Regions from separate parts of the Microcystis aeruginosa FD4 genome, predicted to be linked through region 1. Evidence: riboswitches for the same ligand, from Rfam matches in the RefSeq annotation. Region 1 holds a riboswitch; each other region holds the start of a gene.
The links. A riboswitch is a leader RNA that binds a small molecule or an ion and turns the genes downstream of it on or off. The one in region 1 is predicted to bind cobalamin.
Positions count from the first base shown of each region.

Region 2: it holds a riboswitch for cobalamin, as region 1 does, so the genes downstream of both, cobG (precorrin-3B synthase) here and GQR42_RS18400 (energy-coupling factor ABC transporter permease) in region 1, are expected to answer to the same signal.
Region 3: it holds a riboswitch for cobalamin, as region 1 does, so the genes downstream of both, metE (5-methyltetrahydropteroyltriglutamate--homocysteine S-methyltransferase) here and GQR42_RS18400 (energy-coupling factor ABC transporter permease) in region 1, are expected to answer to the same signal.

Region 1 is NZ_CP046973.1:3,666,217-3,668,485, forward strand. It holds gene cbiQ (cobalt ECF transporter T component CbiQ) at 1-240, opposite strand, end outside; gene GQR42_RS18395 (energy-coupling factor ABC transporter substrate-binding protein) at 246-560, opposite strand; gene GQR42_RS18400 (energy-coupling factor ABC transporter permease) at 570-1,316, opposite strand; cobalamin riboswitch at 1,339-1,484, opposite strand; gene GQR42_RS18405 (ABC transporter ATP-binding protein) at 1,569-2,269, opposite strand, start outside.
Region 2 is NZ_CP046973.1:2,640,071-2,642,339, forward strand. It holds gene cobG (precorrin-3B synthase) at 1-770, opposite strand, end outside; cobalamin riboswitch at 828-968, opposite strand; gene GQR42_RS13430 (Calx-beta domain-containing protein) at 1,669-2,269, shown strand, end outside.
Region 3 is NZ_CP046973.1:2,975,055-2,977,323, forward strand. It holds gene metE (5-methyltetrahydropteroyltriglutamate--homocysteine S-methyltransferase) at 1-1,174, opposite strand, end outside; cobalamin riboswitch at 1,577-1,721, opposite strand; gene rimI (ribosomal protein S18-alanine N-acetyltransferase) at 1,999-2,269, shown strand, end outside.

The DNA.
Region 1 (2,269 bases):
AGCAGGTAAACTAATTAAAGAAAACCCCAAAGGTAAAGATAACAAGCGCAGATAAGTCCTTTGGGGAATCCCCGCATAGATAGTAATTGCTATAGTCAACCAAAAACCGACGAGTAACTGCACAGGCCAAGAGGAAATTAGCGAGATAATTAATAGAACTATCGTCAACAATAGCTTATGATTTGGAGGCAACCAACGCAGACGATTTTTGTAAGCAAGACTATCAATTAGATGGCTCATTTCTACTAATTGCTATTCTCCTCTGTGGAGGCAGATTGTTCTTTTTCAGTCCTTCCTTTATATAGTCCGATAACAAAACCAATCACCCCCGCCCCCAAGGCGGCTTGGGATGCAAAAAGTAAACTTTCTACCTCACCACTAGGCGGTTCAAAGAAAGGTCGAAACCATGATTTATACTCAGGATTAAGTGTAGTGATTGCGGTTTCTGCTTGGTCATCAGCCCCACTAAATTCGCCCCGCACAAAAACTAAGGGCAAAACTGCTAAAAGAATTACAGCCATAGCCAAAAGCCAATTATTTCTTAGAGAATATCGGTTCATAATTCAGCCTTACCCTTGTAATAATTTGATAGTCTCTAACTCTTTTTTTCCGTAAGACTCTAGCCAATTCCAGACCAATAATGTCAGTAATCCTTCGCTAATGGCTAGAGGAATTTGAGTCAGAGCAAAAATTCCCGCAAACTTGATAAAAGATGCCATAAACCCACCGTCAAGCGCAGGAAAGGCTAAGGCTAATTGGATAGAAGTGGTTATATAGGTGAACAAGTTTGCTAGGGCAGCGGCACAAAAAATAGCCACTCTTTGTTGTCCTGTTTTTAGAAGCAAATGATAGATACAATAGGCAACTAATGGTCCAATTATAGCCATAGAAAACATATTTGCCCCCAGAGTAGTTAACCCGCCATGAGCTAATAACAAAGCCTGAAATAATAACACTAAAGTTCCCAAAACAGTCATCGTCAAGGGACCGAACAAAATTGCTCCTAAACCTGTCCCCGTCGGATGAGAACAACTACCTGTAACCGAGGGAATTTTTAAGGCTGAGAGAACAAAAGTATAAGCGCCAGCTAGGGCAAGCAATAGCTTAAGTTCGGGATGTTCTTGAGTAATACGAGTTAAAGAACGTAAGCCAAAAATGAAAAAAGGAAGCGATATTATCCACCAAAAAGCTGCCCACTGTACAGGCAAAAACCCTTCGGCAATGTGCATAGCTGCCGCTGGATTGGCTGAATTAATTAATAGATGAACAGTTAGCACCGCTATAAGAATTAAGCGGCAATATTTCTGTATCTTCATTCCGTACCTCGCAGATTTGACTAGATTTGGTCGCACATTCCTCAGGCATTCTGACTAATAAGGATAATCCTTAATCACAGCTGCGGGACAGTGGCAGATTTGCACTGCGCTTTCCCTGACTACTCTAATCATTTTCTTTGGTTAGAGTCGAATGTTCAACCAACCTATCACGCTTAGGAACAAGAGAGAAAATTTCTACAGGAAATCTTAACTTTTGTGCTGTTAAGCATTATGAAGTTTTGTTATTACTAACTAACTAGCAAGACTTTCGGTAAATTGGGGAATGGAAGCGATAAGTTTACGGGTGTAATCGCTTTGGGGAGAGTTGATAATCTCGTTAGCTGTACCGATTTCCTCAATTTTACCTTTATTCATCACCATAATGCGATCACTCATAAATCTGACGACACTTAAATCGTGGGAAATAAAGATATAAGTGAGATTAAATTCCTGCTGTAATTCTTTGAGTAAATTTAAGACTCCCGCTTGTACGGAAACATCTAAAGCAGAGACAGATTCATCACAGATAATAAACTGAGGATTTAAGGCTAAAGCGCGAGCAATACACACCCTTTGTCGTTGTCCTCCTGATAATTGATGGGGATAGCGATCAAACCAATTAGGATCAAGTTTAACTCGTTCTAATAAATATTCTACTCGTTCCCGTCGCTTTTGGGAATTACCGCCGGTATGATGAATAACCAGCGGTTCTAAAATTGCTTTACCAATGGATAAACGGGGATTCAGGGAGTTGTAGGGATTCTGGAAAACTATCTGTAATTCCCGTCGCAGTAGTCTTAATTTTGGATCGCTGGGGTTTAATTTAGCGAGATTTTCTCCTCGGAAATAGATATTTCCAGAAGTGGCAGGAATTAAGCGCAGAATTGTCCTTGCTAAGGTAGATTTTCCGCAGCCCGACTCACCGACTAAACCGAGGGTTTCCCCCTGTTTAA
Region 2 (2,269 bases), 1.0 Mb from region 1:
GTAGAAGTCCGCTGTAATTGAGAGTTAACTTGTTCGAGATATTTGGCCAATCCCCAATCTTTGAGCAGGTGTTTCATCCGCGGTTTTTTCCCCTTGATATTAGGGGTTTGTTGAACATAATCGAGATAAACCGTTACTAAAGCTTTGACCACAGCTAAACAGTTTTCTGGCTCAATTAATAAGTCCGTGTCGTATAATTGTTTATCTCCTGCGAGTGCTAATCGAAAGCAAACAATAGAAGTTAAATTTGTCGGATTCTTGAGGGCAATTGCTGACAGATGAATCTCGTTATAGCGGTGTTGCCAGGCCATAGTTGAACCGGTGCCAATTCCCACTGCACCACCGCCATCGATCCCGATACTAAATTTAGGACTTAGTTGGGCAATTGATGGATAATTTTGGATAAAATTATCTAATTCTTGGACTAATGGACGAGTATCGATCAATTCTTGGCAGTCAATTCCGGCAGTGGGACTAGACATGATGTTACGCAGATGATCGATACTGGGATTATGGGCAGCTAACCCTAATTTTTGCAGGGTTTGAAATTCTTCTAAACTGGGGGATTTTTGCAGTCCGCGAATTTGCAGATTTGCCCGATTGGTAACTTGTATTGTACTCTGCCATTGTTCGAGCCAAGTGGCGATCGCTTTTCCCTGTGGAGAATTGAGCCATCCACCGGGGGTGCGGAGACGAATTAAAAACCCATCCTGGGCAGCAGTTCCATAAAATAAACCTGGACAAGCATTTGCCTTAACTAACCAATTCACCGTTGTTTGTTCTCCATGCGACGCAGAGAAGTAGTTAGAAAATTAGTTGTCTATACTACCGATCAAAAGCTTGTAATTGGCATTCTGACTCGCAAGGAAAAAGGGAAGATGTACTCTTTTTACTTTTTACTTGATTACAGCTGCGGCACAGTACCAGAATTGCACTGGACTTTCCCAAAGACAAGTTTAAGGATTATACCACAGTTTGAGTTTTGGCGTTGCTAGATTAAAATCAGCTATACGCCGATTCCTCTATCCATCTGGCACAGACAACTCCTTTTAGAAGATGTACCAGACTGAGCCTGAATCCGCCGTAGTAATTACCCAATTATCTTAAGCACCACAAGCATTTCAGCTTTTTTCAGCAAGCCCTAACTACTGTGATTGTTAAAAATTTCTTTCTTTTTTGTTACAGTTTCTAACATTGCCTATAGACTCAACGTATTGACATTTTTTTCCCTTTGGGAGCATCTCATTTATGCAAGTGAGTAATTATACTTATCCATAAAACTGGTTTCTAGCAAGGCTTTCAAAATAGCTTGACATAATACCAAATTTCTAAATCCATGACAGACATCCACGCTCGAATGCTTGCCAAGCCTGCATTCGTTGTGACGCGAATAAAGAAAATGGTATCCTATTGGTGATTTTCTCTCACTTAAGGTGAGCAGCAGAAGTTGTTCAAAGAGGGCGAATGCAATTCGCCCCTACAATAATATTATTTCGCCAATGGTAGGGGCGCACCGCGTGCGCCCAAAATGTCATCTGGATATTTCGACAAAATTGAGATGCACCAGGCATAACCATCTCTGTCATTACTTTTGAAAAATGGTATAAACACCTGATTTAGGGGTTACAAAGGTGAGATGCTCCCCATTTTTTGTTTGGGAACAACACAATGAACCAATCTCTTAGGTTTAGCCAAATTCTCTCCCAATCTCTGGAAAGCGTATCTTACTCTCTTCAGGAATTCGCTACCAGTCCAGAATTTATTGACAAGATGAGACTTGCCTTTGGAGACAGTTTTGTGACGATTACTGCCCTTAACTTGGCACAAGATTGGCAAAAAGGTAATATAACTTTACCTTCCATTGAGATTCTTCCTGCTACGACCCTTAATGGTGCTTATGCCGGATATCCTAGTGCAACGAATACGATTCCTGATAACTTCATTATTCGTTATGAAGGAAGGAATATCTTAGAAACAGGATTTGTTGGAGGAAGCAAGACGGGAACGGTTCAAATTCCTGAAGGGGATTCTGATCAGTTAGAGATCATTGTAGCAACTAATGATGAAGGAACAGCATGGAATTATACGGTTGAAACCATTGCACCGGGGTTAAATATACAAGATGCTTATGTTGCTGTAGCAGAAGGAAGTAATCAAACGGCAACCCTTAAATTCCCTGTGATTCTCTCAGAAGCGGTTGATGTAGAAGTTACTGTTAACTATTTTACCCTCGTAGGAACGGCAGTAGATGGTGTAACGGGGAACGACA
Region 3 (2,269 bases), 690 kb from region 1:
AATTTTTGAGCGCAGCCTGCGTACCAGGATTTACAGGGCTGAACTGCTCAAAGGTTTGCCACTGCGTTTGCACTACTGCTAATCGATCTCCCGGATCATCGACCGCCAATGTCTGTGCCAGAATCACAACCTCTTCTAGTTTCTGTTCCGCGAAACTCAACACATTTCGCAGGGGTTCCGGCAATTTCGTTTCGCGCATTGCATCATAGGGAACAAATTGCAGGGATGATGAGGGATGCAACCGAATATTTGGCGTAATGCTGTGAAGGGTTTCTAGTGTTGATAACACTGATTCAGGGCGAACTTTCCAGATATTTCGCGCATCCACAATCCCCACTCCCAATTGTTTATCTGCTGGGAATCCGTGCTGTTGCAATAACTCTAAGTTGCGTCCACGGGTGAAGTCTAAACTGATGCCAGCAACGGGCATTTCCATCACCCAGGGATAAGTCACTCCCAGATCATCAAAATAGGTGACGAGGTGAATCGGTACACCCATTTCGGCAAGCTGGCTGTAGGTAGTTGCAATCGCTTCTCTCAGATCCGCTGCACTGCTGGTGACGAGAATCGGTTCATGTAACTGCACTTCTGTGATGCCCAGTGCTTTGAGTTGAGCGAACAAATCACTATAAAGCGGCAATAGTTTTTCGAGATGTGTTGCCAGATCACCTTCTAAACGGCTTAAACCCAATAGGGTGACAGGACTGAGGATGATCGCCACGGCTTGCTCACCCAGGAGGGCTTGCGATCGCTGCACCGTTGCTAAAAAATCTGCGAAGTTTGCCTCTGGCTCTACATCCGCCGCAATTTCGGGTACCAAATAGTGATAGTTGGTATCAAACCATTTGGTCATCTCCAGCGCTGGAATGCCATCTTTGCCGCGTGCCATTGCAAAATATTGGTCGAGTCCCGATAGATGACGAAAGCGATCGGGTATTAGCCCCAAACGAACACTCCAATCCAAAACATGGTCATAAAGCGTCGTGTCACCGATTCCAATACGATCGATCCCAGCTTCGAGTTGTGTTTTCCAGTTCGCAAATTCCACCTCTCGAACCGTTTGTAGCAAGGTTTCTGTATCAGATTTACCGCTCCAGAAGGCTTCTAATGCCTTTTTAACCTCACGATTTTTACCAATGCGGGGATACCCCAATGTTGTAGTTTGAATAGTCATAGCTGTAGCGTTCCAAATTCTGTGAAAAACAGGTAAAAGCGACTGTCTCCCGGTAGGGAAGCAGGGCGTTGTCAAATTGAAAGATGATCCGAATCAGCTGGGAACTCAAATTACTTTGATAGCAAGGATTGCATTGCATCTTTCCTATTCTGATCTGACAACGCCCCCGGTAGGGAAGCAGACCATAGTTAGGGATAGCGAAGGTGTCATCTGTAATTACCAGCGCAAACACTAGCCACCTTCTCAGGTAGCTTTGCTAAATCTCAACCTCGCGTTCAACTCAAATCGTCAACTCAGAACGCTACAACCTTAATATTCCAACGAACAGCTGATTGCGCAGCATCTCGCAGAAAATTGCAAAAGCTTGAAGTCTTCATCATCTTTACCTCGCAGATGTTTATGTAACGGGTTTACTAATCGGCGGGCATTCTGACTCAGAGAGTTGCGCCTCTCCTTACAGCTGCGGGACAGCGGCAGATTCGCACTGCACTTTCCCCCTTGCGTTTGATGGCTGCTCCCCATCAAAACCGACTTGAACCTAATGATAACACAATAAGGGTGTTTTGACATCCTCAGTTCGGGATAAGAAAAGGGGTTCTGTCGCAAAAAGGGAAAGCTTCCTGTAGTATAATGGAAACCCCGAATCGAACAACCCGAACTCATCCAGACGATAATTAATAAAGGTCAAGTAGAGGGAGTTAGAAAAAGGCAGGGGTTAGAGCAGAAAAAATTTGTAGAATCCCTCTTCGGAATCGCCGGCTAAAAGTTAGCTTAACACAAGTTTCTCAGCTCTGAAAAAAAAATTTGCGACAGAACCCCGATAAATGCCAAAAATCCAGATTAAAACCCCAAAATCCCCACATCTTGCCGCCATGGTAGCCCTCGATCGCACCAGTCTCGGCGGTATTTGGACCCTATCTGGTTATGAACGGGAATTAAACAACCCCAACAGTGAATTATTAATTCTCTCCCTACCCAGCAATCCGGAAACCATCATCGGATTGGCTTGTTTTTGGGCAATTCTCGAAGAAGCGCATATTACCCTTCTGGCAATTTATCCCGACTATCAAAGACAAGGATTAGGAAAACTGCTTC